DNA from 4 places in the Hominisplanchenecus murintestinalis genome. Region 3 is predicted to be linked to each of the others. Evidence: predicted binding sites of a transcription regulator. Region 3 holds the regulator's gene; each other region holds the start of a gene.
The links. Region 3 encodes Rex, which represses fermentation and respiration genes when NADH is low (regulators of the CRP and FNR family bind a similar motif). Its sites were predicted from a motif close to ATTGTTAANTANTTAACAAT; they were not measured.
Positions count from the first base shown of each region.

Region 1: NFR99_RS01135 (DUF8180 domain-containing protein) is a predicted target of Rex. The motif match lies at 2,502-2,521, and genes of this name have one in related genera.
Region 2: NFR99_RS01065 (complex I 24 kDa subunit family protein) is a predicted target of Rex. The motif match lies at 3,643-3,662, and genes of this name have one in related genera.
Region 4: NFR99_RS13615 (4Fe-4S dicluster domain-containing protein) is a predicted target of Rex. The motif match lies at 3,578-3,597, and genes of this name have one in related genera.

Region 1 covers NZ_CALPCM010000001.1:247,198-252,599, reverse strand. The annotation lists gene NFR99_RS01150 (AAA family ATPase) at 1-622, shown strand, start outside; gene NFR99_RS01145 (ABC transporter permease) at 764-1,693, shown strand; gene NFR99_RS01140 (ABC transporter ATP-binding protein) at 1,686-2,480, shown strand; gene NFR99_RS01135 (DUF8180 domain-containing protein) at 2,704-3,120, shown strand; gene NFR99_RS01130 (CooT family nickel-binding protein) at 3,133-3,324, shown strand; gene NFR99_RS01125 (methylenetetrahydrofolate reductase) at 3,360-4,280, shown strand; gene NFR99_RS01120 (ATP-binding protein) at 4,315-5,085, shown strand; gene cooS (anaerobic carbon-monoxide dehydrogenase catalytic subunit) at 5,191-5,402, shown strand, end outside.
Region 2 covers NZ_CALPCM010000001.1:230,673-236,074, forward strand. The annotation lists gene NFR99_RS01055 ([FeFe] hydrogenase, group A) at 1-1,164, opposite strand, end outside; gene NFR99_RS01060 (NADH-ubiquinone oxidoreductase-F iron-sulfur binding region domain-containing protein) at 1,175-3,055, opposite strand; gene NFR99_RS01065 (complex I 24 kDa subunit family protein) at 3,048-3,530, opposite strand; cobalamin riboswitch at 3,952-4,139, opposite strand; gene NFR99_RS01070 (bifunctional 5,10-methylenetetrahydrofolate dehydrogenase/5,10-methenyltetrahydrofolate cyclohydrolase) at 4,292-5,143, opposite strand; gene NFR99_RS01075 (cyclodeaminase/cyclohydrolase family protein) at 5,157-5,402, opposite strand, start outside.
Region 3 covers NZ_CALPCM010000032.1:6,188-11,589, forward strand. The annotation lists gene NFR99_RS10845 (M56 family metallopeptidase) at 1-1,220, shown strand, start outside; gene NFR99_RS10850 (aspartate kinase) at 1,318-2,637, shown strand; gene NFR99_RS10855 (redox-sensing transcriptional repressor Rex) at 2,751-3,392, shown strand; gene NFR99_RS10860 (NAD(P)H-hydrate dehydratase) at 3,389-4,879, shown strand; gene alr (alanine racemase) at 4,876-5,402, shown strand, end outside.
Region 4 covers NZ_CALPCM010000061.1:3,714-9,115, reverse strand. The annotation lists gene NFR99_RS13630 (GGGtGRT protein) at 1-465, opposite strand, end outside; gene NFR99_RS13625 (iron-sulfur cluster assembly scaffold protein) at 487-1,179, opposite strand; gene NFR99_RS13620 (DNA alkylation repair protein) at 1,301-2,032, opposite strand; gene NFR99_RS13615 (4Fe-4S dicluster domain-containing protein) at 2,029-3,537, opposite strand; gene sigE (RNA polymerase sporulation sigma factor SigE) at 3,701-4,441, opposite strand; gene NFR99_RS13605 (sigma-E processing peptidase SpoIIGA) at 4,453-5,232, opposite strand.

The DNA of each region.
Region 1 (5,402 bases), on a different contig from region 3:
TGAGGATATTACTTATGATGAGGTTTATAAAAGTATGGATAACCTCTGGAATTTTATGTTTTTTACAGGTTATTTCCGAAAGGTACGGGAGTGGATGGATGAGCGGACAAAACAGCACTTTGTAGAGCTGGCTATTCCGAATCAGGAAATAAAGTATATATTCCGCATGAAAATTCTTACGTGGTTTGATGAGAAATTGAAAGAAAAAGACCGCTCAGAGCTGTTCACAGCGCTGGTGAACCAGGATGTGGAAAAGCTGGAGGATGAAATCGTGGATCTGCTGATGGAGACGATTAGCTTTAATGACGCTTATGAAAGTTTCTATCACGGTTTTTTGGCCAGTATCTTGTCAGGAATGAAAGGGTATATCATAAAGTCTAACCGGGAGGGTGGAAAAGGAAGGAGCGATTTGTTTGTCAAGCCTGTTACCCGAAGAAAAGCGGCGTTTGTAATAGAGTTTAAAGTGGCGAAGAGGTTCGAAGAGCTGGAAGCAAAGGCCGGGGAAGCGCTGCGGCAGATAGAAGAGAAGCGTTATGCGGACGAACTGCACGGCGACGGGTATCAGGAGGTTATCCGGTATGGGATTGCATTTTTCGGGAAGGACTGTGTGGTGAGAGCTTGAACGTCAGTGCAGGTGTAACAGTTCAGCCTTCGGCTTCACTGTTACGTGCAGGTCTCAAAACTAGTGCTTGCATGTTGATTTTGTTTTTACTATAATAAAGAATTAGAGAAATACATATATACTATTGAGGAGGAGAAGAAAGTGAACATTACGACACTGTTAAACGCGATGCCGGGAGCCTGTGCCCAGGGGCTGATTTGGGGGATTATGGCAATCGGGGTGTACATTACTTACAAAATCCTGGATTTGGCAGACCTTACGGTAGACGGGACGATGTGTACAGGAGGCGCCGTCTGTATTATGATGATGCTGAATGGGCAGTCTGTAGGAGTTTCTCTGCTATGTGCATTTCTGGCTGGAATGCTGGCTGGACTGGTAACGGGAATTTTCCATACGGCGATGGGAATTCCGGCGATTTTGGCGGGGATTTTGACTCAGTTGGGACTTTATTCCGTAAACTTGCGGATTATGATGGGAAAATCAAACCAGGCGCTCAGTGTGGACAAGTATAATCTTCTTGTATCCCTGAGATACGTAAAGGGAGTCCCATTTTATCAGAATAGTATTTTCGTGGTAATGATTTTTATTCTTGTAATTATTGCTGCGCTTTACTGGTTCTTCGGGACGGAGCTGGGCTGCTCTATCCGTGCGACAGGTTCCAACCAGAACATGTCAAGGGCACAGGGGATCAATACAAACACACGCAAAATCATCGGACTGATGCTTTCGAACGGTATCGTGGCTCTTGCCAGCGGCCTTTACGCCCAGTACCAGGGGTTTGCAGATGTGAATATGGGGCGCGGCGCGATTGTAATCGGACTGGCTGCGGTTATTATCGGACAGGTTGTATTCGGGAAAATCAGGGGGAACTTTGCGTTTAAGCTGTTTGCCGTGGCGCTTGGAGCGATTATTTATTATCTGGTTATCCAGGTCGTTCTCTGGATGGGACTGAATTCTAACGATTTGAAGCTGCTGTCAGCGCTTGTGGTGGCGGTATTCCTGGCGATTCCTTATATGAAAGGAAAGTATTTTGCGAAGGGTATAAGAAAAGGAGGTTCTGCCAATGCTTAAGATAACAGGTGTAAAAAAGACATTCAATGCGGGCACGATCAATGAAAAAGCGGCTTTGAGGGGGCTGGAACTTACTTTGAATGAAGGAGATTTCGTAACGGTTATCGGAGGAAACGGAGCCGGGAAATCTACAATGCTGAATGCGATTGCCGGCGTCTGGCCGGTGGATGAAGGAAGTATTTTTATTGATGATATCAATGTGACGAAGCTGCCGGAGCATAAACGTGCGAGCTATCTGGGGCGTGTGTTCCAGGACCCCATGACGGGGACTGCAGCCAGCATGATGATAGAAGAGAATCTGGCGCTTGCGGCGAGGAGAGGCGCGCGCAGGGGCCTTAGGCAAGGAATTACGAACAGTGAGCGGGAAGAATACAAGGAACGGCTGAAAATTCTGGATTTGGGACTGGAAGAGCGGCTTACTTCCAAAGTCGGCCTGCTTTCCGGCGGACAGAGGCAGGCGCTGACGCTGCTTATGGCGACGCTGAAAAAACCAAAAGTTCTTTTATTGGATGAGCATACGGCGGCGCTAGATCCCAAAACAGCGGCAAAAGTGCTGGACGCTACAGACCGCATCGTGTCAAAGGACAACCTGACGACAATCATGATTACCCACAATATGAAGGATGCCATTGTACACGGAAACCGCCTCGTGATGATGTATGAGGGACGGATTATCTATGATGTGGCGGGCGAAGAGAAAAAAAGCCTGAAAGTTTCTGATTTGCTGGCGAAGTTTGAACAGGTCAGCGGCGGAGAGTTTGCAAATGATAGAATGATACTTGCGTAAATTCGCCAATTTTTGTTAATTTTTATCAAATTATTGAAAAAAGTACATTCGTAATTGTTGAGAATGGATATATGTTGTGTTATAATACAGACATATAAGCAGATTTTGTTTGCTATATGTCCAAAAGTTAATGATACGATGCTATGAAAGGCCATAGCTGCAGATGTGAAAGCGCGGATTTATCGGCTTTCATGTTATTTTGTGTGAAAGGAGGTAGATGTCGATGCACTTGGTAAAGGATGAAAATGGAAATGTATGCGCACATGCACACAGCCATACACATTCTCATACTCATGAAGGCGGACTGGAACACAGCCATCCCCACAACCATGAACACGGACATGAGAATGAGCATGACCACACGCACTCCCACGCAGACGGCTGCAGTCAGGAGTCCTGCGGAGAATGCCGGGGCTGCGGGCATGAACATTCAGAGGCATCTGATAAGAATGCGGCACTGCTGACTTATATGTATCAGCATAACCAGAGCCATGCTGCGGAACTTGACCAGATGGCGGAAAAGCTTTTGAAGGAAGGGAACGATAAGGCTGCGGAACAGATACGCAAAGCAGTGGATGAGTTCCAGAAAGGAAATATGTATCTGAACCTGGCGCTTGCCGTGGTGAAAGACGGGCAGTAGGAGGAATGACAGATGTGTTTAGCTACAGTTTACAATAAAGCCCAGGAGCCTGACAGTGTGATTTTACAGTATGTCAGCAAATTAGAGGTGGATGGTGAAAATATCACCCTGATTGATGTAATGGGTGAGCAGAAGACCATCCGGGGAAGCATCCGGTCTGTAGACCTGACCGGGGGATGTGTTGTAATTAACTGCGAAGAGTAAGCAGTTAAAATAAAAAACATGGAGGTAGTTTAGCAATGAAAAGATTATCGGAAATGATGAAAGAAAGACAGTTGCTTTCTTTCGAGCTTTTTCCACCAAAAACAGACAAGGGAATGGAAAATCTCCCTGGAACAATCGGGAAGCTGTGCGAGTTTGAGCCAGAGTATATTTCCTGTACATACGGCGCCGGCGGCACAAACGTAGGAAAGAATCTGGATGTGTGTCAGATGATTAAAGAGGCAGGAACCACTCCGGTAACACATTTCACATGCATCGGAAACACTCGTGAGGGAATCAAAGAGCAGCTTGAAAATTATCTGAAAAACGGCGTAGACCATATGCTGGCGCTTCGCGGCGACCTTCCGTTCGGATGGACAGGAACCGGCGGGGATTTCAAATATGCGACAGATCTGGTAGCTTTTGTGCGAAAAGAGTTTGGCGATAAATTTGAAATTGCAGTGGCAGGTTCCCCTGAGGGACATATCTCATGCCGCAGCCTGGATGCTGATGTGGCAGTTTTGAAACAGAAACAGGATAACGGCGCGGACTACATCATGACACAGCTCTGCTGGGATATGGAGCAGTTCAAGCGCTGGCAGGATAAGCTGGACAGAGCGGGTATTACGATGCCGGTTGACGTAGGTATCATGCCGATTCTTGACCAGGCAGCTACGATTAACATGGCGCTTTCACGTAATGCATGTGTAATGCCGCGTGCACTGTGCGAGCTGATTTCAAAATACTGGATTTTCCCGAATCCATTTGATAAAGAGCCGTTTGACGCGGCGGTTGACCAGAAGAAAGCTGACTTCAAGAAGGCTGGTATTGAATACACAATTAAGCAGATTGATGAGTACCGTGCACTCGGAATTAATGGTATCCATCTGTATGCACTGAATAAGTGGAAAGACGTTACTGACATCATCAATGAGTCCGGTATCAAGACAATGGTTTAATTTACTGATATTTCTTTAGAAGGAGCATGATTTTATGTCATTTACTATAGCGGTAGCGGGAAAAGGCGGGGTCGGAAAGACAACGCTGTGCGGTCTGATGATTGACTATTTAAGCAGGAAAGGGAAAACACCGATTCTGGCCGTGGATGCAGATGCGAATGCGAATCTGAACGAAGTCCTCGGCGTGGACGTGGAGATGACTCTTGGTGAAATCCGCGAGGAAGTGACCCGGGCAGAGATGAGCAAGGAAAATCCGATTCCCAAGGGTATGACAAAAGCAGATTATATGGAATTCATGTTCGGACGCTGTCTTTCTGAACAGGACGATTACGATTTACTTGTAATGGGACGCTCACAGGGGAAAGGTTGTTATTGTTTTGTGAACGGGCTTTTACAGAGCCAGCTGCAGAAACTGGCGCCTCATTATCCGTATATTGTGGTAGATAATGAGGCGGGAATGGAGCATATCAGCCGTGGTATTCTGCCGAAAGTGGACACTTTTATACTGGTCAGCGATTGTTCCAGAAGAGGAGTTCAGGCGGTAGGACGCATCGCAGAACTGATAAAGGAATGTGATATGAAGCCGGATTCTGTCGGGCTGATTGTAAACCGTGCTCCAAACGGTGAATTAAATGAAGGAACCAGAGAAGAAATTGAAAAACAGGGGCTGCAGCTCTTGGGCATTGTGCCGCAGGATACGGATGTCTATGAATATGACTGCGACGGAAAGCCTACGGTGGAGCTGCCGGAGGAATCCCCTGTCAGGAAAGCTTTGTTTGAGATTTTAGACAGGCTTTTTGTATGATACTATCCCCTTGTTTCAGGCAGGGGGATTAAAAAGAAGTAAAAATATCCCGTGGGGGTGGATGCGATAAGTCATCATACACCCGAAATAAAAAGGAGGTTTATAATGGGAAATTTTAAATTGACAACGGTAGAAGAATTCGAAGCGGCTACCGAGAGATTGCTGGAGACTGGCAAGAAGGTTGGGGCAGATGGATGGCAGTACAGAGTTGCCAATCAGACTCCGCATTGTAAATTCGGCGAGCAGGGTGTCTGCTGTAGAATCTGTTCTATGGGACCGTGCCGTATCACGCCGAAGGCTCCGAGAGGAATCTGCGG
Region 2 (5,402 bases), on a different contig from region 3:
AGTGCGTATCATTTCTATCAGCTCTGTCGTTGTGATAACGTAGTCGGTATCCTTCTCGCCCTTTGTATAGCTGTCCGGCCGCTCCGCTTCCATTTTCTTTGCCGTACACGGCATGAAAGAAACCATCACAGTCGTTTTCCCTTTTCCGTTTTCCGGCTCTCGGAAATATTCTTTGACTACGGCAGACATCATTCCCTGCGGGGAACGGCAGGTCGATACATGTTCTTTGAAATCAGGGAATTGGTTGTCCACAAATTTCACCCACGCCGGGCAGCAGGAAGTGAGAAGCGGCAGTTTCCCACCGTTCTTCACGCGGTCAAGGAATTCTGCGGATTCTTCCATAATCGTCAAGTCGGCGCTGAACGTCGTATCATACACTTCATCAAATCCCATGCGGTGCAGCACGTTTACGATTTTCCCCATCACGCTCCTGCCCTTCGGAAGTCCAAAAGCATCGCCCACTGCCACCCGGACTGCCGGAGCTACCTGAGCTACCACGCGCACATTCGGGTCTGCCAGCGCATCCCATACCGCGTCTTTATCGGACTTGATGCTGATAGCCCCTGTCGGGCAGAATACACGGCACTGTCCGCAGTTCACACATTCCGTGGTGGCGATTGGCCGTTCAAAAGCAGTCATAACCATCGCGTCAGAGCCGCGGTTCGCGAACCCGAGTATGCCGACTCCCTGCAGTTCCTCACAGACGCGCACACAGTTCCCGCATAGTATACACTTATTCGGGTCGCGTACGATGGATGGAGAACTGATATCCAAAGGGCGTTTTTCTTTATAATTTTCAAATCTTACATTTGTTACGTTAAAGCGGTGCGCCAGGGTCTGCAGATTACAGTCGCCGCTCTTCACGCATGTGGTACAGTCCCGGCAGTGCGCCGCAAGCAGCAGCTCAATAATTAATTTTCTGTATTTTTTCAATTTCCCGGTATTCGTATAAATTACCATACCGTCCCGGGGTTCTTCCGAGCAGGATGCAAACATCCGCCCCCGGTCATCCTCTACCGTGCACAGGCGGCATGCGCCGAACGTGGAAAGCTCAGAATGATAGCAGAGTGTCGGAATGTCAATGCCTGCTTTCCGGATAATGGTTAGGACATTTTTTTCATCGGTAAATTCTACTTTTCTACCGTCAATTGTAATCGTTCCCATATTCGCCCTCCTATGCTTCTATATAAATCGCATCAAATGCACAGTTGTCTTTACATGCTTCACATTTAATACAGATGTCCGGATTAATGTGGTAACACTGTTTGCGCACACCTGTAATCGCCCCCACAGGGCAATTCCTGGCACATTTGCCGCAGCCCTTGCAATACTCTGGATTGATGACAAAGCGGCGCATTGCCGTACATACTTTCGCCTTACACTTTTTCTCTGCAATATGCTCTTCATATTCGTCACGGAACAGCCGCAGGGTACTCAGCACCGGAAGCGGCGCGCTTTTACCCAATCCGCACAGCGCCATGCTCTTGACCATTTCAGCCAGCTCTTCCAGTCTGTCTAAATCCTCCGCTTCTCCTTTTCCGTCCACGATTTTCTCCAGAATCTCCAGCATACGTTTTGTTCCTTCCCTGCAGGGAACACATTTTCCGCAGGACTCCCTCTGGGTAAAACTCATGAAAAATCTGGCGACTTCAACCATGCAGGTATGTTCATCCATAACCACTAAACCGCCGGAACCAATAATCGCACCAAATTTTTTGATGGATTCAAAGTCCAGGGGAATATCCAGGTGCTGCTCTGTCAGGCAGCCGCCGGAAGGACCGCCAATCTGTACAGCCTTGAATTTTCCTCCGTCTTTCATTCCGCCGCCGATGTCAAAAATAATTTCTCTGAGCGTGGTTCCCATAGGCACTTCAATTAATCCGGTGTTCTGGATAGAGCCTGTCAGGGAAAATGTCTTTGTCCCAGGCGTGTCCTCTGTACCGATGCTGCGATACCAGTCCGCGCCGTTTAATACAATCTTTGGCACGTTTGCATAGGTTTCCACATTATTCAGAACCGTCGGTTTCGCCCACAGTCCTTTTTCTACCGTACGAGGAGGCTTTACGCGGGGCATTCCCCGGTTTCCTTCGATAGAAGCTGTCAGCGCGCTTCCTTCACCGCACACAAACGCTCCTGCTCCCCGGTTGATATGCATATGAAAGCTGAAATCCGTACCAAGAATATTGCTGCCCAGCATATGGCGTTTTTCAAGCTCTGTGATGGCATGTTTCAGCCTTGATACAGACATGGGATATTCTGCACGCACATATATGTATCCGTTTGCAGAGCCTACCGCATACCCTGCAATCATCATTCCTTCTATCAGTTTATAAGGGTCGCCCTCCATCACAGAACCATCCATGAATGCCCCCGGATCGCCTTCGTCACCATTACAAACCACATAGCGCTCGTTCTCCGGCTGGCTGGCTGCCTGTTTCCATTTCCGTCCTGCCGGGAAACCGCCGCCGCCCCGTCCCCGCAGCCCTGAACGGTCGACAGCATCTGCGACTTCTTCCGGCGTCATCTCAAACAACGCTTTCTGGAATGCCTGAAAACCGCCGCCAGCCAGATATTCGTCAAAGGATTCTGCGTCAAACTTTCCGCAGTTTTCCAATACGACTCTTGTCTGTTTCGATATAAACGGAATCTCCTCCGGGCTTTTGTAGCGAAAGCCTTTCTGTTCATATAAAAGGCTTTCTACCACATCATCCCCTTCTACAGAACGTTCAAAAATTTCTTTACAATTGCTTAGCTGAACCTTCGTATACTGTACAATTTTATCTCCTTTTTGGATACGCACCAGGGGGCCCAGTTCACATACGCCCTGGCATCCTGTCTTCTTCACTCCCAGGTGAGCTTTGTCATCATGCGGCCGGAAATCCACGGTTACCTCTGGAGTATCTTTTGCGATTTTCAGAAACTCTTCATAAATCTTCTGAGAACCAGTCGCAATACATCCTGTTCCTGAGCAGACAAGGATTCTGCAGGCATAGGAAGCCATTTCCTGCTCCGCTGCTTCACGGCTCTTTCTTAATTCTTCCCTGTTTTCAATCATCTGCATCACCTCTCAATTCTCGAATCAGCTCCAGTACTTTTTCCGGCGTCATGCGGGGATGGACGTCCTCATTTACCATAACCGCAGGCGCCAGCCCGCACGCCCCGAGGCAGGAGACCGTTTCTACTGTAAACATCATGTCATCCGTCGTGTGTTTCTTTGCACTCAGCCCAAGCTCTTTTTGAAATGCCTCCAGGATAGGAATCGATTTCCTCACATGACAGGCTGTACCATCGCAGACCTTTATGATATATTTCCCCTTCGCTTCAAAAGAAAAATTCTCATAAAATGTGGCAACACTGTAAGCTTTGGCTTCTGTGATTCCAATCTGCCCTGCGACATAGGTGAGTAATTCTCCCGGCAGATAACGGTATATACCCTGGATATCCTGCATAATTGGAATCAGCGAAGCAGGCTTTTTTCCATAAAAAGCAATAATTTCATCTGCCTTTTCATAATAAGTTTGATCCAGCATTGTCTTGCCTCCTTTAGATAGATTTTCGTAACAACTTATGTTTCCTATTATACTTTATATTTGCAGTTTTCACAATAATATTTTTCGAATTATCATTTGATTTCGCTGCTATTTTTCTAATTTTTTATCAATATACGTGATTTTTTTAACAAAAATACAGCACACCCTCGCTTCTGCCTGTAATACCAATCAGAAAGCTTCGGATGTGCTGTGCACTGCTTAGGAACAGGCTGCGGAATACCTGTTCCCGAAGGAGGTAGTTCAAGCTGCGGCTCTATAGGAACCTCAGCTTTTTTTGTGTATTTAATAAAAACGCAGCGAGAATCATTCACTAAGTAAAAACATGCCTGCTTACCCTTGCAGACATTTAACGCAGGACATACCTCTTATGTCCTGAATGGATGTTAAACTTTACGCGGAAGCCCATCTCACATATAAAGCAGGTTTCCTGACTTACAGATCATTACGCTGTCCCGCCTTCTCACAAATGGGTATGCAATGGACTTATGGAACAGAATTCCCTGAATACAGTGACCGGATCGCTCAGGACTCTCACCTGATTCCCTTTTCAGGAGCAAATACCCCTGCACTTCATATGGCAATATTAAATTACACATCTATATCCTACTAGCCTGGTAGTAATTTGTCAATCTTTATTTTTTATGATTGGTTTTAAGAAAATCATGAATCGTAAAAATTCCCCGCAGCCATTTAAACGCCGCGGGGAATTTTCTAAAACATCAGTTCCATCAGTAATCCTGCTATTTACTTGCCTTCTCTGCCGCTTCTACTACATGCCCTACCAGCACGGAGGTAGTTACGCTTCCAACGCCGCCAGGTACGGGAGTGATGGCATCTACGATTGGCTCTACTTTTGCATAGTCTACGTCACCGCAGAGTTTTCCTTCTTCATTTACATTGATACCTACGTCAATAATAATCTGTCCCGGCCTTACATAAGAATCGTCAACTACTCCTGCGCGTCCGGCAGCCACGATTACGATATCGGCCTCTTTTACTACAGACGGCATATCTACAGTCCTCGTGTGGCATACGGTCACAGTCGCATTTTTCTTAATCAGCATCATGGCGGCAGGTTTTCCTACAACCAGAGAACGTCCTACAACCACCGCCTTTTTCCCCGTGCAGTCAATTCCGTAGTAATCCAGAATTTCCATACATGCCTGCGGCGTACATGGCGGATAACCCAGGTCTTTTCCTGTAAATACGCCGGCCATAGAGCCGTCTGTCATACAGTCTACGTCTTTTGCCGGGTCAAGCGCCTGCTCAATCTCATTCTGATTTAAATGTTTCGGGAGAGGACGGAATAAAAGTACTCCGTGGACAGATTCATCGTTGTTCACTTCGTCAATTACTGCAAGCACCTGCTCCTGCGTTGCATCTGCCGGAAGAAGGTATTTCTTATATTCCACGCCCAGCTTCTCGCAGCGCTTTGTAGCTCCCCTTTCATATGACAGGTCGCTCTCGTTTTCACCGACACGCACAATTCCAAGCGTTGGCTTAATTCCTTTTTCATTCAGCTTCTGGGCTTTTGCAATAATGCGCTCATTCAGAGCCGCTACGACTTCTTTTCCTAACAATTGTTTTGCCATGTTCCCTCTCCTTTTATTTCAATCTTCCAAGTACGCTGTTAAAGATTTCTTCTGCTTTCTTCGGATATTCCGCAAGCATAGCGTCAGCTTTTTTATTTAACTCTTCTGCATATTCTCTGTTTTTCATGGATTTTGTATTGATATATACGTTCAGGGAAGCGCCCTCAAGCGCTGCTTTGCAGAACGCTGCTCCAACTCCGGCGTCGCTGATTGCCAGCGCGGAACCTTTTGCGGCAAATTCGGCGATAATGTCGATAGC
Region 3 (5,402 bases):
TTTCATCGGCGCTCAGCATATTTAATCTTGGTTTTTTCAGGGGGACAAGTATAGGAAGGAATATCGCGCAGCCGGGGATGGGCGAAGCTTTTGGGGCGCAGCCGGCAGGGCTTGGGCAGGGGCTGGCAGGCGCGGGCGCTTTGCAGACAGCTCCTGCGCTGCAAGGCAGGGCGAGCGCCACAGATGGGATATGGCAGGTTCTTATGTTTCTGTGGGCGTTGGGCGTTGTCGCGCTCCTGGGGTATTTCCTGCTGTCCTGGATACAGATGAGGAGAAGAGTAGAAAAAGCAGTCTGGATGCAGGAAAATGTCTGGGAGTGCGAAAACATCCCATCGCCGTTCGTTATGGGGATTTTCAGCCCGAAGATTTATATTCCTTTCCGCTTGGGGGAAGCAGAACGCATGGTTATCTTGAGCCATGAGCAGTACCATATCCAGAGAAGGGATTATCTGGTGAAGATCTTTGCATACCTGCTGCTGGCGGTTTACTGGTTTCATCCTCTTGTGTGGGCGGCGTATTTTGCGATGCAGAAAGATATGGAAATGAGCTGCGACGAGCGGGTTCTGGAACGGATAGGGGTTAAAAGAAAAGCAGAATACAGCAGCCTCCTGCTTTCTTTCGCACAGAAAGAAAGCGAAAGCTTCCACACAGGAATCCTGGGGTTTGGAGAAAATGGAATCAAAAGACGGATACGGAATATTCTGAATTTCAGGCATACAGGGCGCTGGGTGGGAGCTGGCCTGGGCGTGGTGTGTATCATGGCAGTCTGTCTGCTTGGCACAAATGGAAGGGTAGCAGATACAGTTCCCGAAAGCCAGGCAGAATCTGACGGCAGCGTTTACAATCAGGAGTATGGTTTTTCAGTCGGAGTTCCAGAAGCATCGGACGCGGTAAAAACATATAAAATGGAGGTGGGGGCAGATGTGGATGAGGAGCTTAAAGACCTCTGGACTCCGGGGCTGAGCCTGAATGAAATAACAAAAGAAGGCAGTTTCGGTTTTGATTTGCTGTCCTCGTATCTTCATGCCGGTACATATGAAGTGGAGGGAGATATTTTGACTCTGACAGATTATGAAGGGACTTATCATTTCCGGTTTAAGAGAATAGATAAGGATACGCTGGAATTTATTCAGGAAGGCTCTTCTTCGGTTGCCCTGACAGATGAGCGGATGGGAATCCCCGTATATGACGGAGCGCAGTTTAAGCTTACGGAGGATTAGCCTGAAAGAATATCTTCCTAAAATACTGGACGAACGGCGATTTTTATACTAAGATAAGAGAAACGTCTAGTTGTTACGTCAGGAGGAGATAAAAAGTATGAAAAAAGTAGTGAAATTTGGAGGCAGTTCTCTTGCCAGCGCAGAGCAGTTCCGTAAGGTAGGAGATATCATCCGCAGCGATGAAGCGAGACGGTTTGTAGTACCGTCTGCACCGGGAAAACGGTTTGACGGGGACACGAAGGTAACGGATATGCTCTATAAGTGTTATGCTGCGGCTGAGGCAGGAGAAAAGTTTGGGAAACTGCTGGAGGATATCAAGGCGCGCTATTATGAAATTATTCATGGACTGGAGCTTTCGCTTTCCCTCGAAGAAGAGTTCCAGGTTATCAGTGAGTCTTTTGCCGGGAAAGCAGGGACAGATTATGCGGCTTCCAGGGGAGAGTATCTGAACGGCATTGTAATGGCTGCATATCTGGGATATGAGTTTGTGGATGCGGCAGAGGTGATTTGTTTTGACGAGGATGGGAATTTTGCGGCGGATGAGACAAATGCAAAGCTTTCCGCAAGGCTGGCAGAGGTAGAGAGCGCTGTGGTTCCGGGATTTTACGGCGCCATGCCGGACGGAAAGGTAAAGACATTTTCGAGAGGCGGTTCCGATGTGACCGGTTCTATTGTGGCAAAAGCTATCAGTGCGGATATCTATGAAAACTGGACGGATGTTTCCGGGTTCCTGGTGACAGACCCACGAATCATTGAAAATCCGAAGGTGATTGAGACAATTACTTACCGGGAGCTGCGGGAGCTTTCCTATATGGGCGCGACTGTACTTCACGAAGATGCGATTTTCCCGGTGCGCAAGGCGGGAATCCCCATTAATATCAGGAATACGAATGCTCCGCAGGATAAAGGAACCCTGATTGTGGAAAGCACATGCAGGAGACCGAATTATACAATCACCGGAATTGCCGGGAAGAAAGGTTTTGCCGCCCTGAATATTGAGAAGGATATGATGAATGCGGAGGTTGGATTTGGCAGGAAGGTGCTCCAGGTGTTTGAAGAAAATGGGATTTCTTTTGAGCATATGCCCTCCGGTATCGACACGATGACAATTTTTGTCCATCAGTCGGAATTTGAGGAAAAGGAGCAGAAGGTACTGGCGGGAATCCACCGTGCGGTGAACCCGGATTCTGTAGATTTAGAAGCGAACCTGGCCTTGATTGCAGTGGTAGGGCGCGGTATGCGGGCGACCAGAGGAACGGCTGGGCGTATTTTCTCCGCGCTGGCACATGCGAATATCAATGTGAAGATGATTGATCAGGGTTCCAGCGAGCTGAATATTATCATCGGCGTGAGAAATGATGATTTTGAAGCGGCAATTAAAGCGATTTATGATATTTTTGTGACAACCCAGCTATAAGAATTGACAGAAATTTAACATTTAGGTATACTGGATAAAGAAGCATACCCCATTCCGACAGGGGAAGACCGCTGACGGGATGGGGTAAACTATAGTCGGGAAGGATGATTCTGATGGAGGGGAAGGAAATATCAAGGGCAGTAGTGAAACGTCTGCCGCGCTATTACCGGTATTTAGGAGATTTGCTTGAGAGAGGTGTAGAGAGAATTTCTTCAAATGATTTGAGTGAAAAGATGCGGGTAACTGCATCGCAGATTCGGCAGGATTTGAATAATTTCGGCGGTTTTGGGCAGCAGGGCTATGGCTATAATGTGGAGTTTCTTTATAATGAGATAGGAAGAATCCTTGGACTGGATAAAACCTACCATATGATTATCGTGGGAGGAGGAAATCTGGGGCAGGCGCTTACGAATTATGTAAAGTTTGAAAAGCGGGGATTTAAGATTATAGGGATTTTTGATGTGAATCCAGAGCTTGTGGGAAAAAATGTGAGGGGGATAGAGATACGTGTGGCAGATGAGATTCCCCGTTTTCTGCGGGAAAATGACATTCAGATTGCCGCGCTTACGCTGCCGAAAAGCCAGGCTGAAGAGATGGCGGTGCTGCTGGTCGAGAATGGTGTGAAAGCTATCTGGAATTTCGCACACCTGGATCTCAGATTGCCGGAGGATGTGATTGTGGAGAATGTACATCTGTCGGAAAGCCTGATGCAGCTTTCCTATAATATCAGCCGCAGACAGGAGACGGGGAGATGAAATACCTGGTAAATGCCCGGGAGATGCAGAGATGCGACAGGATTACGATAGAAGAATATGGGGTTCCCGGTCTTGTGCTTATGGAGCGGGCAGCTTTGGCAGTGGCAGATTCGGTGATGGACGGTGAATTTTGTACGGATAAGGTGCTGGCAGTGTGCGGTTCGGGCAATAACGGAGGCGACGGATTTGCAGCCGCCCGGATTTTGATGGAGCGAAATGTGGAGATTGCTGTCCTGTTTGTAGGAAAAGAGGAGTCCATGAGCGAAGCAGCGCGGATTCAGAAGAAAATCTGCGAAAATTATGGTATGAATTTTGTCAGCAATATAGACGTTCATGAATATACTTGTATAGTAGATGCTATCTTTGGCGTGGGGCTTTCCAGGAAAGTCGAGGGAGAGTACCGGACGTTGATCGAACAGATTAATCAGGCATCGGGAAAGGTGATAGCAGTAGATATCCCTTCAGGCATTTCTGCTGATAGCGGCAGAGTGATGGGGGCAGCCGTATGCGCAGACAGAACCGTGACATTCGGGTTTGCGAAGCTTGGACAGGTGCTTTACCCGGGAGCCTTATACTGCGGGGAAACCGTTGTATGGGACATAGGAATTACAGAGAAAAGTTTCCGTGGGGAATTACCCCGTGCATACTATCTCGGACGGGAGGATATGCGCTGCCTGCCGCGGAGGATGAGGTATTCAAATAAAGGTACTTACGGAAAAGCCCTGCTTGTGGCGGGACAGAAGAATATGTGCGGTGCGGCATATCTGGCAGGGGAGGCAGCGTACCGTGTGGGAACAGGGCTGGTGAAAATCTTTACAGAAGAATGCAATCGGGTGATTGTGCAGGAAAGGCTTCCGGAAGCGCTGTTGTCTACATATGAGGTTTCGGAGGTTTTGGAAGAAGAAAACAGCTTCCGGTGGCCTACAGCAGCAGGAATCGGCCCGGGGTTTGGAACAGGCGAGGGAAAGTGGGAAATCCTGTGTTTGTTTTTGGAAAGATGCGTCTGTCCGCTGGTACTGGATGCAGACGCGCTGAATCTGCTTTCCGGCAGGATAGAGACGTTAAGGGAGCGCCGGGCGCCTGTTGTGGTGACTCCCCATGTAGGAGAGATGGAACGTCTGACGGGTATTCCCAAAAGCACGATTCTGGAAGATTTGCCGGGAACATGCCGGCGATTTGCAGAGGAGTACCGGGTGGTTTGCGTACTGAAAGATACCAGAACCGTGGTTTCTGACGGCAGGGAAATCTGCGTAAATCTCACGGGGACAGACGGAATGGCAACGGGAGGTTCCGGGGATGTACTTACAGGAATTCTGACAGGACTGCTTGCACAGGGGATGGAGCCTTTTGCGGCGGCAAAGCTGGCAGTGTGGATTCACGGCTCTGCCGGGGAACTGGCGTCCAAACGTCTGGGAAGACGCGGGATGCTGGCAGGAGATCTTTTGAAGGAGATACCGACAGTATTGTTGGAGGGAGAGAACGCATGAAGAAGCATGGAAGAGTATGGGCGGAAATTGATCTGGATGCAATAGAGTTTAATTATCAGGAAATGAAAAAGAAGCTTGGCGGCGGACAGAAAATGATTGCCGTAGTAAAAACCGATGGGTATGGACACGGCGCCGTGCCTATAGCAAGGTTTCTGGAGCCGCTGGATGATATCTGGGGATTCGCGGTGGCGGCTGTGGAGGAAGCGCAGGAGCTAAGGAGACATGGAATTACAAAGCCCATACTGATCTTAGGCTATACGTTCCGGGAGGATTACCGCTGGTTGGCGAGAGAAGAAATACGCCCTGCAGTTTTCAAGTATGATATGGCGGCGCAGATGTCGGAGGCGGCGCTGGCAGAGGGAAAGAAGTTTTTTATACATATGGCTGTAGATACGGGAATGGCAAGGATTGGGCTTCCAGATACAGAAGAAGGCGCAGAGGAGGCTGCCCGGATTACCGCGCTTCCCGGGATTGAGATAGAGGGGCTGTTTACGCACTTTGCCAGGGCTGACGAGGCAGATAA
Region 4 (5,402 bases), on a different contig from region 3:
ACCGTTCAGGATAACACGCAGCGGTTTCTGACGAACCTTGTTTGCTTTCTCAGCAATACCAATCGCTCCCTCTGCTGCTGCAAAGGACTCATGGCCTGCCAGGAATGCAAAACACTCTGTATCCTCTTCCAGAAGCATCTTACCCAGGTTTCCATGACCAAGACCTACCTGACGGGTATCTGCAACGGAACCCGGAATACAGAAAGCCTGAAGCCCCTCGCCGATTGCTGCTGCTGCGTCTGCTGCTTTCCTGCAGTCTTTTTTGATTGCGATAGCCGCGCCTACGATGTATGCCCAGCATGCGTTCTCAAAACAGATTGGCTGGATTCCTTTGATCTGGTCGTATACATTCAGACCAGCGTCTTTTGTGATTTTCTCAGCTTCTTCCAGAGAAGCGATTCCATAACTATTTAAAACAGAATTGATTTTGTCAATTCGTCTTTCATATGATTCAAATAAAGCCATTTCCCGTTACCTCCTCTACAATTATTCTTTTCTCGGGTCAATAATCTTAACAGCGTCTGCTACACGGCCATACTGACCTTTTGCCTTTTCCCATGCAGTGTTCGGATCATCACCCTTTTTGATGAAATCTGTCATCTTGCCAAGGCTTACGAACTGATAACCGATAATCATATCATCTGCATCCAGGGCGATACCGGTTACATAACCTTCTGCCATTTCCAGATAACGAGGGCCTTTCTTCAAAGTTCCGTACATTGTACCAACCTGTGAGCGGAGTCCTTTTCCAAGATCCTCCAGGCCTGCGCCTACCGGAAGCCCGTCCTCTGAAAATGCACTCTGTGTTCTTCCGTATACAATCTGAAGGAACAGCTCTCTCATAGCGGTGTTGATTGCATCACACACCAGGTCAGTATTCAGAGCCTCCATAACTGTCAGTCCCGGTAAAATCTCAGAAGCCATAGCTGCAGAATGTGTCATGCCTGAACATCCGATGGTTTCTACCAGAGCTTCCTGAATGATTCCTTCCTTTACATTTAAGGTCAGCTTACATGCGCCCTGCTGAGGAGCACACCAGCCAACGCCATGTGTCAGACCGGAAATGTCTTTAACTTCTTTTGCCTGTACCCATTTTGCTTCTTCTGGGATTGGAGCAGCGCCATGATGAACGCCCTGTGCCACTGGACACATTTCTTCTACTTCACGTGAATAAATCATTTTAAGACTCCTTTCAATTATAAATGACTAATGTATACACCGGACATGAAATGCCCATGTCATACTTGCTTTTATTCTCTCACAAATCGACAAATTAGTCTAGCACTTTTTTCCTTTCCTGCTATACTTTCCGCTTCATCTGCCGGATGCGTTCTTTCTCTTCTTTGCCAATCCTGCGTGATTCTGTAATCTTCTGCAGTGCTTTATTATAGGTAAAATCATCCAGGCTGTTTTCCAGCAGATACGGCATTACCTGTTTCGGAAACCTCACATAATAAATGGATATCGTCCACGCCACCGCCATTTTTACATAGTAATCATCATGCCTGACCCCATCCAGCAGTTTCAGCGCCTCGTTTATCCAAGCCTCATCCATATAGTAATCCAGCAGCATCACTGCGCCAAACCGGATGACATATGCACTGTTTCCTGCCCGGCATTCTTGGATAAATGGCCACATCTCTTCTGTATACCTGCTCATTGCTTTCAGGCTGCTGCAGAAACTGTCGCACACTGCCCAGTTATCAATTTTCGGCAGAAACCACCTAATATAAGAAATCCGCTCCTCAAACTCCATCTTGGCGCAGCCAATCACCATCCCCTGGAGCATGGCCTCTTCATAATATTTATTCTGAGCTGTCTCCAGATATGTCCTCCAATCCTCTTTCGACAGCTCCCTGGCAAGCTTTCTGAGCGCCGGAAGACGGACGCCCAGCATTGTTTCCGGATTGATATTTGGTATCAGCCTGCTGTTAAATTTCTGGTATTCCGGCTCTGCCAGACAAAGCAGTTCCTCTCTTACATCTATTTTCATCTGCCCTTCCTTCTTACCGTCCGTACCTTCTGTTATCATTCTTCCAGTTCTGCCAGATGCTCCTTATATCCGCTGTCCATCACACTCTGGAATCTTGCATTTTTCTTGTCATTTGTTACTGCAGTCTTAGAACGGTTAATCGGCTGCTGGGTTCCTGCCCCCGCCACACAGCCGCCCGGGCATGCCATACCCTCCAGCAGATAGCCGTTCAGTTTCCCGGCTTTTGCCATCGTCAGCATTTTCCGGCATTCCCTCAGGCCTTCTGCGCTCTGAACCTTGACTTCGCGGGAGGGTTCCAGCTTCTTAATACAATTCACTACCGCAGACGCCACGCCCCCGCTAATGGCAAACCCTTTCCCGTCGCCGCTCGCTTCCGTAAAGAATTCCTCTGACGGCAGGCTGTCAAAATCCATTTCCTTCGCCGTAAACATCCCCATGACTTCCTCAAAGGTCAACACAAAATCCACATCACTGCGGATGCTTCTTCGGCTTGCTTCCAGCTTTTTCGCCGCACAGGGACCGATAAATGCAATCTTACAATTCGGATGCTCCTTCTTTACCAGCCGGGCAGTCAGCACCATCGGAGTCAACGCCATAGAAATATAAGGCGCAAACTGCGGAAAGAGCTTTTTCGCCATTACCGACCACGCCGGGCAGCAGGATGTGGCCATAAACGGCTGCTTCTCAGGTACATCTTTGATAAACTCTTTCGCTTCCTCAATCGTGCATAAATCCGCGCCTACCGCTACCTCCACAATATCCTCAAATCCCAGTCCTCGAAACGCCGCTTTCATCTTATCCGGCGTAAGCTTAGGCCCAAACTGCCCGGAAACTGCCGGAGCCACGATTGCATACACCGGAACATCGCTCTTAATCGCCTGAATCGTCTGGAAAATCTGGCTCTTATCAGCAATGGCCCCAAACGGACAGTTTACCAGGCACATACCGCAGGAAACACATTTATCGTAATCAATATCCGCCCTGCCAAATTCATCGCTTCGGATGGCGTCCATCCCGCAGGCTTTCGCACAGGGACGCTCCAGTTTCGTAATTGCTCCGTATGGGCATTCCTGCACGCATTTCCCACATTTTACACATTTTTCTTCATCAATAACAGAACGTCCATTCACAATCTCCACCGCATTTTTGGGACAGACTTCTTTACACGGATGAGCCAGACAGCCCTGGCAGGCATCCGTAACAAACACCTTATTATCCGGGCAGGAATGGCAGGCGAATTTAATAATGTTTACCAATGGCGGCTCATAATACTTCTCCGACTTCATCGCCTCATCCAGCCCCTCGGAAATCGGCGCCTGTTCATCTGCTTTCCTCCATGGAAGCCCCATAGTAAGCCGGAGCCGCTCGCCTACAATCGCCCGTTCCAGAAATACGCTGTCACGATAAGCTGCAATCTCTCCTTTGATAATCTTGTACGGCACTTCCTCGAACTTTGTATAATCTCCTCCTTCATACGCGAACCGCGCCACTTCTGTAAAGACCTGGCGCCTGATTTTATTTACAGATGTATAAATTCCTCTCATAGCTCATCCTCCATTTGAAGCTTTTTGTTAAAACATGTTTACTGACAAAACTTTAACATACTTTCAATCAGAGTACAAGCTTTTCTGTACATGCAAATTTGCCCATATAAAATCCCCCGGCAAAAGCCAGGGGATACTGCCCACTAACAGCCAAAAGATATTTCTATTCAAACCTCACAATCTCTTTCTTCAGCCTCTTCATAATTTTCTTTTCAAGCCTTGAAATGTAAGACTGGGAAATCCCCAGCAAATCCGCAACCTCTTTCTGCGTCCTCTCCTCCCCGTCCAGAGTATTCAGCCCAAACCGCAGTCTTACAATGGTCTGCTCTCTGTCCGTAAGTTTTCCGATAGCTTTCATCAGAAGTTTCCGCTCCACCTCTGTCTCCATATCTTTATAAATCACATCCTCATCTGTTCCCAGGATATCTGAAAGCAACAGCTCATTCCCGTCCCAGTCCACGTTCAGAGGCTCATCAATCGATACTTCCATCTTTGTCTTGTTGTTCCTTCTCAAATACATTAGAATTTCATTTTCGATACACCTGGACGCATAAGTGGCCAGCTTGATATTTTTTCCCGGATTGAATGTATTGATTGCTTTTATCAGCCCTATTGTACCTATAGACGTCAAATCTTCCACGCCCACTCCCGTATTGTCAAACTTTTTCGCTATGTAAACCACCAGCCGCAGATTATGCTCAATCAGCATTGTCTTTGCCTCACTGTTATGGTCTGTCTCAAGATTCTCGATGGCCTTTGCTTCCTGATGGGCTGACAACGGCGGCGGCAGCACCTCGCTCCCTCCTATATAGTGGATATCATTCCCCCGCCCCATCAAAAGGCTGGGCAGTGTCGATACGACACGGAATTGAAAATGACGCGGCATTGCAACTTTGATTACCATAAGAATCCCTCCTATTCATCCAAAAGCTGGGGATGAAGAATCAGCTGATACTTTCCATCCCGGTTCACAGGCTCTTTACTCACTGCAATCACCGGTCGCTCCAGCCGCTGTAAGTCTTTTTCCCGCCTGATGTTCATATAATCTAATGTCATTCCCGGCAGCAGGCCGCTGCTTTTTCCAATAGAATGGAACGGAATATAAAACATTTTTGCATCCTTATCCAAAAGCCCCCTGGCAGCATCATAAGCCAGTATGCTTACAGGCTTTCCCGTAAGCGGGTCTTTCAGCTGGTTTCCCGTATCCCTCAGAGCCCTGACACATACGGTTTTTCCATGGAAGCCCAACGTGACATCATAAAAATTCTGTGTCTTGAATTTTACACCTTGATATCCTCTCAAAAATACCGTGAGTACTCCCGCGCTCACAAACGCCGCTGTCGGAACAGAAAATGAAAACTGTGCAGACACCGCCTGGAAAATCCCCCCTGTCAAAAATGCAGTACAAGAAAAGCAGAGGAGCCCTTTTGCCAGCAAATGTTTCTGCGAGATGCCATAAGCAATTCTGACCATCAAAACTGCCGTCAATACATATCCGGCAATCATCACTGCCGGAATCCCACGAAACGGGCTTACCATGAGCATACATGCTCCCAAAGCTCCGGTAAATGCTGCAAGAAACAGCAGTCTGAAATCTCTTTTCCATTTCAGGATGCTTCCCGTCAGCGCAAGTACGATATAGTCCAGCATCATATTTTCCAGAAAGAATATATCTATGTAAAATTCATAATACACGAAACACCTCCCACGCCCTTATGAAGCACTTGGATTAGGCATTTCCAATTATATGAAATCCAGGAAAAGAAATTTGTCAAATCCGGGAAGCAATTTCTGATTTCTTATCGACAAAATTTTACCGCACCATCGCTTTCTTATTCTTACTTAATCCCACTATATCAGTGCGC